Regions from separate parts of the Aliidongia dinghuensis genome, predicted to be linked through region 2. Evidence: predicted binding sites of a transcription regulator. Region 2 holds the regulator's gene; the other holds the start of a gene.
What was found. Region 2 encodes PhoB, which activates phosphate uptake and scavenging genes when phosphate is short. Its sites were predicted from a motif close to TNTCATAAAACTGTCA; they were not measured.
Positions count from the first base shown of each region.

Region 1 (5,371 bases), on a different contig from region 2:
TGACGGTCGGCGTCGACAACCTGTTCGACAAGGATCCGCCGTTCCTGTTCCCGACGGGCCAGACCAACGCAGCCGGCACCGCCGGTTACGATTTCACCGGCCGGTTTGTCTACATGAAGGCCTCGATCAAGTTCTGATCCAGGCCTAGCGCTCGGCAGGTGCCGCTCTTCTCCGGAAGGGCGGCGCTCCGCCCGAGCGAAACTCCGAGCGGCACGATGCGCGAGCATCGTGCCGTTTTTTTTGCTCGGCCTTTGCCCAGGGCGATGCGAGCGCTCTGTTTCGATCTGTTTCGGTGCGATCGCGTCGCGGATGACGGTCGGCAATGTCGTGGAATTCCCGATGTTCCGCCGATCTTCCTGAAAAAGACAGTGCCTGCTTTGGCTAATTTTTTAAACAACACCGCTGCAGTTTTGCGCGTTTTTCCCTGCTTTGTTTCAAACATTTCCAGATTAATAAAATAAAATAAAATGAAATATACTTATGATCAGTGTCGTGTGTTTGTGTTTTTTGAGGCACACAAGAAAATTTCGTGAATAACGACTCGAATATACTCATTGAGTCGCTTTTTTCTTTTTATCAGTGCTTGGGGAAATGGAGGCCGAATCGGCGTCCATGCCACATGGCGGCGGCACGGGTCCGAGGGGTACCGGCCGCTGCCGATCCCTTGGGGGATTCCCCGTCACAAGCTCTGCCAAAAGGAGCCTCAGACCTTGACGCTCAAGACCCGACTTTCCGGTTCGGTCGCCATCCTGGCGATCGCGCCGCTGTTCATGGCCGCATCGGCCGTCGCTCAAAGCACACCGCAGACCGAGAACATCGAGGTGACCGGTTCGCGCATCAAGAACACCGACGCCGAGAGCGCCAACCCGATCACCGTCGTCTCGAGCGAGGACATCGCCCGTTCGGCCGCGACGACTGTCGAGGAGGTGCTGCGCAAGCTGCCGGCGGCCGATTTCACCGGCGCCGTGACGGCCAACAGCAACAACGGCGGCCTCGGCGCCTCGCAGGTGAGCCTGCGCAACCTCGGCCCGCAGCGCACGCTGGTGCTGGTCAATGGCCAGCGCTATGTGCAGACCGACAATCAGACGACGTCGGTCGCGGTCGATCTCAACAACATCCCGGTCTCGATGATCGACCACATCGAGATCCTGCGCGACGGCGCCTCGTCGATCTATGGCGCCGACGCGATCGGCGGCGTCGTCAACATCATCACCAAGCAGCACTACAACGGCGTCGAGGTCGGCGGCGGCGTCGGCATGACGAGCTACGGCGACGGCCTCAAGCACAACGTCTATTCGACCATCGGCGCCGACTTCGACCGCGGCAACATCCTGGTCAACGTCAGCGAGGACCATACCGACCCGATCCTGAACGCGTCGCGCTCCTGGGCGATCTCCGAGCATCCGGAGGCCGACTACAACAGCTATGACGGCATCTCGAGCCGCGTCACGGGCGCGGTCGCGACGATCAATGGCTCCAAGTATTATTTCGCCAACGGCCTGTCGTCGGGCATCCTCGCGAGCGACGCCTATACGCTCGGGCACCAGATAACCCCGGGCGTCTATGCGGGTGGTGGGCTGGCGTCCGGCGACATCGCCATCGCCGGTGCCGGCGTCTATTACGACTATCTGCCGCACGAGGATCTGACGGCCGGTCTTGACCGGACGCAGCTCAACTTCACCGCCCACTACGACATCGCGCCCAATGTCACGGCCGTGCTCGAGGGCTTCTACACGAACCGGCAGTCGACCCAGCTCCTGGCGCCGGAGCCCTGGGGTTCGAACGTGTTGACCCCGCAGTTCCCGAGCGGGCTCTATGTCGCGGCGAACTACATCGACAGCTCAGGCAACCTGGTCGCCAATCCCTACAACCCGACGAACCAAGCCAACGCCGCGGCGCTCTACGGCGCCACCAACCAGAACGTCTACATCTACAGCCGGCTCCTGAGCGGCAATCGGTACTACAGCGACGACATCGACACCTACCGCCTCCGGGCCGGGCTCGAGGGCACACTGCTCGGCAAGTACGACTGGCAGGCCGGCTACATCTACGGCAAGTCGGCGGCGACCTATCGCGTGTCGAACGAGGTGAATTTCTATCACCTGTCGCAGGAGCTGGGCATCAACCCGTGCGGCACCGAGCAGGGCTGCTCGATCGGAAACTTCTTCGGCACGAACACGCTCACCCAGTCGCAGCTCAACTATCTGTATTACACGAACACCGACACGAGCCAGATCACCCAGCAGATCGCCTACGGCAACATCGCGGGTCCGGTCTATCAGCTGCCGGCGGGGCCGCTCACCATGGCGCTCGGCTTCGAATACCGGACTGACGACATGTTCGATCATCCGGACTCGATCACCGCGTCGGGCGATGGGGCAGTCTATTCCGAGCCGACCCAGGGCGGCTACGCGACCGCTTCGGGTTATGCCGAGCTGAATGCGCCGCTGTTGTCGAACCTGCCGTTCGTCAAGATGCTGACGGCAGACCTCTCGACCCGCTACGACTACAACACGGTCTATGGCCGGGCGCTGACCTACAAGGCTGGACTCGACTATGCCGTCACCGACGAGTTGCGCCTGCGCGGCAGCCAGTCGACCGGCTTCCGCGCACCGCAGGTCAAGGAACTCTACGCCGGCAAGTCGCAGACCAACCCGTCGGGCACGGCTCTCGATCCCTGCGCGTCGGGCGGCCAGTTCTACGGCAGCGCCACCTGCGTGGCATCGCTCGCCGCAGTTGGCGCCACCAGCTCGACCGTCACTCAAGTCAACCAGCTCACGGCCGAGATCGGCGGCAACACCAACCTCAAGCCGGAAACGTCCCAGGAATGGACGATGGGTGGCGTCTACCAGCCGAAATGGGCGCCGGGCCTCTCGGTCACGGTCGATTACTACGACGTACTGGTACGCAACGAGATCAGCCAGTACGACGCGGAATCGCTGCTGCTTGCCTGCTACGGCAACGTCAAGTACCTGGTCAGCCAGGCCCAGGCCTGCAAGCTCGCAGGATCGCGCGCGGTCGGCACGGGCGACGTCGGCATCATCGATACGCTCAATGCCAACATCGGCGACGAGAGCACGAACGGCATCGACATCGCGATGAACTACCAGATCGCGACCGAGAAGCTCGGCCTGCCGGCCTGGGGCATGCTCTCCTTCAACGGCCAGGCAAGCTATCTCTTGAGCGACACGGTGACGTCGAACGGTACCACGATCCAGCAGGCCGGCACCTTCAACACGTCGACGGACAGCGCTGAGCCGCGCTGGAAGGCGCTCCTCAACGTGACCTTCGCGCGTGAGGGCTGGTCGTTCGGCTGGACCGCCCGTTACTACGGCGGCGCTCACAACTACGACGGCACGTCGGCTTGCGAGTACGGCACGCTCTCGAACTGCACGGGTTCGACCAAGGGGGCCGAGGACTACGAAGGCAACGAGGTCGCGGGCGTGTTCTACCACGACATCAACGTGACCTATAAGTTCAAGAACGTGAATCTGTCGGTCGGCGTCGACAATCTGTTCGACAAGGACCCGCCCTATGTCGGCGGCGCGCTCAACGCCAACTCGCTGGGATCGGCCGGCTACGACTATACCGGACGCTTCGTCTATCTGAAGACCTCGGTCAAGTTCTGATCGAGATTTGAGGCGTTTGGCCTTCGGGCCGGTGCCTCGCTTCCCAGGCGATATAAGTAACAAACAGAGTGGCGCGGAGGCGAAAGCCTTCGCGTCATTTCTTTTTGATGACGTGCGACCGCCAAGCGCCTTGCCGCTGGAGGCCAAGTCCTGGTAATGAGCCGGACATGAATCGTCGCGGGCCGGTCGGCGTCGGACGGTAGCTAGAACAAGAACCCAAGTCCGATGCTGCCAGGCCGGACGGCGTGCGCGTTTCCTAGAGATCCGGTGAGGTTTCAGTCAGGTGCGGCTGCGCGTCGCGCGATGCCGGCCCTCATGGTGACGCTCGGGACGCACGGGACCGCTGGAGAGGGTCGAGCGACCTCATGCTGAGATATTTGTTGCGGCGGCTTTTGGTGTCGATCCCGACTCTGTTCGCGATCATCGCCATTTCCTTTTTCATGATCCGCGTGGCGCCGGGCGGGCCGTTCGACGCCAACCGCAAGGCCACGCCCGAGGTGATGGCGAACCTGAATAAGGCCTATCACCTGGACGAGCCCTTGCCTGTGCAGTTCGGCCGCTATCTCTGGGGCGTGCTGCACCTGGATTTCGGCCCCTCGTTCAAGTACCGCGACTACACCGTGTCCGAGCTGATCTTCCGGGGCTTCCCGATCTCGCTTGAGATCGGGCTTTGGGCCATGTTGATCTCGGCGAGCATCGGCATCTTCTTGGGCACGCTCGCGGCCCTGAAACAGAACAGCGCCTGGGACTACTCGGTCATGACCGTCGGCATGACCGGCATTGCCATCCCGACCTTCGTCATGGCGCCCATTTACCAGTTGATCTTCGGCTTGGCCTTGGGCTGGCTGCCGGTCGCGGGCTGGGACGGTCATTGGCAGCACAAGATCCTGCCGGTGCTGGCGCTCTCGATCCCGAATATCGCCGCGATCTCGCGGCTGACCCGCGGCAGCATGATCGAATCGCTACGTTCGAACCATGTGCGCACGGCGCGCGCCAAGGGCCTCGGCATCCGGCTCACCGTCACTCGCCACGCGCTCCTGGGCGGCCTGTTGCCGACCTTGGCCTATCTCGGGCCTGCCACCGCCGGCATCGTCACCGGCTCGGTCGTGATCGAGCGTGCCTTCGCCATCCCCGGCATCGGCCGCTATTTCGTCGAGGCGGCGTCCAACCGCGACTACACGCTGGTGATGGGCACGGTCATTTTCTACGGCGTGCTCATCATCATTGCCAATCTGGTCGTCGATCTCATGTATTCGCTGGTCGATCCGAAGGTGCGCTATGAGTGACGCCGCGTTTGAGCTCATCCATGAGTCCGAGCACGGCGCCGGCGTCGGCGGCCGGTCCAAGCTCAAGGACGGCTTCGCGCGCATGCGGCGCAACCGCATGGCCATGGTCGGCCTGGTCGTGCTCTCGCTCATCGTGCTCGCCTGCGCGTTCGGGCCGTTCGTGCTGCCGTTCGACCCGAACGCGTCCGACTTCGACAGCATCTCGATCCCGCCGTCGCTCACGACCGGCCATGTCTTCGGCACTGACGACCTCGGCCGCGACTTGCTCGCCCGCGTGCTCGAAGGCGGCCGCACCTCGCTCCTGATCGGCGTGCTCGCGACCATCGTTGCGATCGTCATCGGCATCAGCTACGGCGCCGTCGCCGGCTTCTTCGGCGGCGCCGTCGACACGGTCATGATGCGCATCGTCGACGTGCTCTACAGCCTGCCGTTCCTGTTCTTCGTCATCATGTTGAC
Region 1 covers NZ_BMJQ01000032.1:23,744-29,114, reverse strand. Annotated here, with positions in the region: gene IEY58_RS32980 (TonB-dependent receptor domain-containing protein) at 1-137, shown strand, start outside; gene IEY58_RS32975 (TonB-dependent receptor domain-containing protein) at 711-3,629, shown strand; gene oppB (oligopeptide ABC transporter permease OppB) at 3,995-4,915, shown strand; gene IEY58_RS32965 (ABC transporter permease) at 4,908-5,371, shown strand, end outside.
Region 1: oppB (oligopeptide ABC transporter permease OppB) is a predicted target of PhoB. The motif match lies at 3,727-3,742, and genes of this name have one in related genera.

Region 2 (5,371 bases):
CGCCCTTCCTGCAGGCGTATGTCCAGCCGTTCCTGATCGCGACCCTGGGCCACATCCCGGGGCTGGGCGTGCTCTTCGCCGGCCCGCCGTTCGGCATCGGCATCCTGACCGCCGGCCTCATCCTCGCGATCATGGTGCTGCCGTTCATCTCGTCGATCATGCGCGACGTGTTCGAGACCGTGCCCCCCATGCTGCGCGAGTCCGCCTACGGGCTCGGCTGCACGACGTGGGAGGTGATCTGGCGCGTGGTGCTGCCCTACACCAAGGTCGGCGTCGTCGGCGGCATCATGCTGGGCCTCGGCCGTGCCATGGGCGAGACCATGGCGGTCACCTTCGTGATCGGCAACGCCCACCAGATCCGGACCTCGCTGCTGGCACCGGGCACGACGATCTCCTCAGCGCTCGCTAATGAATTCACCGAGGCGACGACGCCGGTCTACACCTCGTCGCTCATCACCCTCGGCCTCATCCTGTTCTTCATCACCTTCATCGTGCTGGCGGCGGCGAAATACATGCTGATCCGCATGCAGCGCCAGGCGGGGGGCTGAGCCATGGCCAAGGATCTCGCGCGTTACGCGCGGCGCCAGCGCAAGAACTGGATCGTCCTGGGTCTCTCGCTCTGCGCCACCGGCGTCGGCCTGTTCTTCCTCGGTGCCATTCTCTATGCCCTCCTGGTCGAGGGCATCGCGGCCATCCGGCCGTCGCTCTTCACCGAGATGACGCCGGCGCCCGGCAGCGACGGCGGCCTGTTGAACGCGCTCTTCGGCTCAGCGGTCATGACGATCGTCGGCACGGTTGTCGGCACGCCGATCGGCGTCCTGGTCGGCACCTACGTCGCCGAATACAGCCGTGGCAACAAGCTCGGCCAGGCGATCCAGTTCATCAATGACGTGCTGCTCTCGGCACCGTCGATCATCGTCGGCCTGTTCATCTACCAGCTGATGGTCGTGCCGATGGGCCATTTCTCCGGCTGGGCCGGCAGCATGACGCTCGCCATCCTGGTGATCCCGGTCGTGACCCGCACGACCGTCGACATGCTGGCGCTGGTGCCGAACGCGCTCCGCGAGGCGGCGGCGGCCTTGGGCACGCCGAAATGGCGCATCACGGTCTCGGTGTGCTATCGCGCGGCGCGCCAGGGCATGCTCACCGGCATCATGCTCGCGGTCGCCCGCATCAGCGGCGAGACGGCACCGCTGCTCTTCACCGTGCTCTCGAACCAGTTCTGGAGCACCGACATGAACCGGCCGATCGCGAGCCTGCCGGTCGTCATTTCGAATTTCGCGCTCAGCCCCTATCCTGACTGGCAGCGCCTCGCCTGGGGCGGCGCGCTTCTGATCACGCTCGCGATCCTGTGCCTCAACATCACCGCCCGCTCCCTCGCCTCCTTCGGCAGTATCAAGCAATGAACTCAGAGCCCCTGAAGACGCCCGCCGGCGAGCCGAACTACTCCGATGTCGCTTCGTCCGGTCTCGGTGCGGCCGCGGTGTCGCCGACGAAGGATCCGGTCGCGGCCGGCAAGCTGGTCGAGAAGATCGAGATCAAGGATCTGCGCTTCTACTACAAGAAGTACGAGGCGCTGAAGACGATCAACCTGACGCTCGCCGACAAGCGGGTGACTGCGTTCATCGGTCCCTCGGGCTGCGGCAAGTCGACCCTGCTGCGCGTGCTAAACCGCATGTACGCGCTCTATCCGGAGCAGCGGGCAGAGGGCCAGGTGCTGGTCGACGGCGAGAACATCCTCGACCCCAAGGTCGACCTCAACCTGCTCCGGGCCAAGATCGGCATGGTGTTCCAGAAGCCGACGCCGTTCCCGATGTCGATCTTCGACAACATCGCGTTCGGCATCAATCTCTACGAGGACCTGCCGCGCGCGGAGCTCGAGGACCGGGTCGAGCAGGCGCTCCGGAAGGCGGCCCTCTGGACCGAGGTCAAGGACAAGCTGAAGCAGTCGGGCCTGGGCCTCTCGGGCGGCCAGCAGCAGCGCCTCTGCATCGCGCGCGCCATCGCGGTGAAGCCAGAGATTCTGCTGCTGGACGAGCCCTGCTCGGCGCTCGACCCGATCTCGACCCAGAAGATCGAGGAGCTGATCTCGGAGCTTAAGACCGACTATTGCATCGTCATCGTCACCCACTCGATGCAGCAGGCGGCGCGCAGCTCCGATTTCACCGCCTTCATGTATCTGGGCGAGCTCATCGAGTTCAACGACACCGAGACGGTGTTCACGAACCCGCATAATAAGCGCACCGAGGATTACATCACCGGCCGGTTCGGCTGAGGCTCGAGAGCGAAAGCGCGGGGCAGGAGCAGGGCATGCCGACCGATCACATCATGAAGACCTACGACGACGAGCTGAAGCGGCTCAACAACGCCATCATCCGCATGGGTGGATTGGCGGAGAGCCAGGTCGCCGCCTCGATTCAGGCGACCGTCAAACGCGACAGCGAACTCGCCCACGAGGTCGTCGAGCAGGACGCGCAGGTCGATGCGCTCGAGGCCGAGGTCGAGGCGCTCGCCATGCGGCTCCTGGCGCTCAGGCAGCCGATGGCGCGCGACCTGCGCGAGATCGTCTCGTCGCTCAAGATCGCGTCCGACCTCGAACGGATCTGCGATTATGCGGCGAACGTGGCCAAGCGCTCGATCGCGCTCAACCAGGCGCCGGTGGCGAAGCCGGTCTACGCCATTCCGCGCATGGGCAAGCTCGCCCAGGCGCTGATCAAGGACGTGCTCGACGCCTATGTCCAGGGCGATGCCGACAAGGCCATGCACGTCTGGCTCTCGGACGAGGAGCTGGACGAGCTCTATACGAGCCTGTTCCGCGAACTCCTGACCTACATGATGGAAGATCCGCGCAGCATCACCGCCGGCACGCATCTCCTGTTCATGGCGAAGAATATCGAGCGGATCGGCGACCACGCGACCAACATTGCCGAGACGATCTACTACCTCATCCATGGCACGCCGTTGAAGGAGGCTCGGCCGAAGCGCGACCGGTCGAGCACCTCGGTCGTTCTGCCGGGGCCGGTCGCGGTCGCCACCACCGATAGCGAAGAGACGAAATGAAGCCTCTGGTCATGATCGTCGAGGACGAGGCGCCCCTCGTCACTCTGCTCAAGTACAATCTGGAAAAGGAAGGCTTCGGCGTCTGCGAGGCAACCGACGGCGAGGAGGCGCTGGTGCAGATCGCCGAGCGCAAGCCCGACGTCGTGCTGCTCGACTGGATGCTGCCGCTCGTCTCCGGCATCGAGGTCTGCCGCCAGATCCGCCGCTCGCCCACCTCGCGCACGCTGCCGGTCATCATGCTGACCGCGCGCGGCGAGGAGGCCGACAAGATCCGCGGCCTAAACAGCGGTGCCGACGACTACATCACCAAGCCGTTCAGCCCGTCGGAGCTGATCGCGCGGGTGCGCGCCGTCATGCGCCGGGCGAAGCCCGACAGCGCCGGCGAGAGCCTCGGCTTCGCCGACGTGTCGATGGATCTCGCAGCCCATCGCGTGACGCGCGGCGGCCGGCCGATCCATCTGGGCCCGACCGAGTTCCGCCTGCTGCGCTTCCTCCTGGAGCACCCGGGCCGGGTGTTCTCGCGCGAGCAGCTGCTGGACGCGGTCTGGGGCCACGACGTCTATGTCGAGCCGCGTACCGTCGACGTGCACATCCGCCGCCTGCGCAAGGCCCTGAACGGCCCGAACGAGATGGATGTCATCCGCACCGTCCGCTCCGCCGGCTACGCGCTCGACGAGGCGCGGGACTGAACGATATCCCCATCATTCCCGCGCAGGCGGGAATCCAGGGTTGCCGGAAAGATCCTTCGCTTGCCCTGGATCCCCGCCTCCGCAGGGATGACGGAATGAGAGCGTAGGTCCTCCAAAAGCAACAAAGGGCGCCGCCGGTCATCCGGCGGCGCCCTTCGCTTGTTCAATCCTAGGCCCGGCTCAGCGGTCGGCCCTGTAGCGCTCCATGCCCTGGCGGATGAGGTCGGCCGCCTCTTCCGGGCCGCACCAGTGCTTGACCTTCACCCACTTGCCCTTCTCCAGGTCCTTGTAGTGGGTGAAGAAATGCTCGATCTGCTCGATCAGGATGTGGTGGATGTCCTTGTAGGACGTCACGTCCTCGTAGAACGGGTGCAGCTTGTTGACCGGCACCGCCAGGATCTTCTCGTCCTGGCCGCTCTCGTCCTCCATGATCAGCGCGCCGATCGGGCGCGACGGCAGGACGACGCCCGGCACCAGCGGATGGCGGCCGAGGACCATGCAGTCGACCGGGTCGCCGTCGTCGGACAGCGTGTGCGGGATGAAGCCGTAATGGGCCGGATAATGCATCGCCGTATGCAGGAACCGGTCGACGAACATGGCACCCGATTCCTTGTCGACCTCGTACTTGACCGGCGGGCCGCCCATCGGGATTTCGATGATGACGTTGACGTCGTAGGGCGGATTCTTCCCGGTCGGGATCTTGCTGATATCCATTAGGCGTCTCGAAACGTTTGAGGTCGGTGAAGCGTCCAGCCGGAAGCGCCCGGAGGGAGCGCGGTCGCGATCAATGAGCTCTGGGCAATAGGCCCTGGGCTCTAACGCCCGCTGCTGCCGATTTCTTCCGCGAGGCCGCCCTCGGGCCGGGTCCGGAGCGCCAGCCACAGGAGCAGCGCCAGACCGGGCAGGGGCAGGCCGATCGAAAATACGAAGAACCACAGCCAGCCGAGCCAATCGGCAGCCGCACCGCCGGCGGATACGAAGAAGTTCCGGGCGAACGCGGCCAGCGCGGAGAGTAGCGCATATTGCGTTGCGGTATAAGTCCGGCTGCACAGGGCAGATAGGTACGCAACGAATGCCGCGGAGCCGATGCCGCCCGCGACGTTCTCGAACGCGATGGTCGCCGTCAGCACGGTCAGGTCATGGCCGGCGAGCGCCTGCGCCACATACATGGCGTTCGATCCCATCTGCAGGACGGCGCCCAGGAACAGCGTGCGGATGGTGCCGTAGCGATAGACGAGCGAGCCACCCAGCGCCACGCCGACGATCGTGGCGATGATGCCGAACACCTTGCTGATGCTGGCGATCTCGATCTTGGAGAAGCCCAGCGACAGATAGAGCGGCCCGGCGTAATGGCCGGTCACCGCATCGGCCATCTTGTAGACGAGAACGAAGAGGAGGATGAGAAACCAGCGCGGGCGCAGGGCGAAGTCGCGGAAGGGCGCCAGCACGGTCTCGGCGAAGCCGCCGCGCGGCGCGCGCTCGACCTGGGGCTCCGGCGTCGCCAGCACGGTCGCAACGCCGACCAGCATGAGTGCCGCCATGACCTGATAGGCGGCGGGCCAGCCCCAGGCGGCAGCGGCATAGAGCGCGCCCGCGCCGGACGCGATCATGCCCAGCCGATA
Region 2 covers NZ_BMJQ01000012.1:124,958-130,328, forward strand. Annotated here, with positions in the region: gene pstC (phosphate ABC transporter permease subunit PstC) at 1-548, shown strand, start outside; gene pstA (phosphate ABC transporter permease PstA) at 552-1,406, shown strand; gene pstB (phosphate ABC transporter ATP-binding protein PstB) at 1,403-2,275, shown strand; gene phoU (phosphate signaling complex protein PhoU) at 2,311-3,060, shown strand; gene phoB (phosphate regulon transcriptional regulator PhoB) at 3,057-3,749, shown strand; gene ppa (inorganic diphosphatase) at 3,930-4,463, opposite strand; gene IEY58_RS22145 (AmpG family muropeptide MFS transporter) at 4,565-5,371, opposite strand, start outside.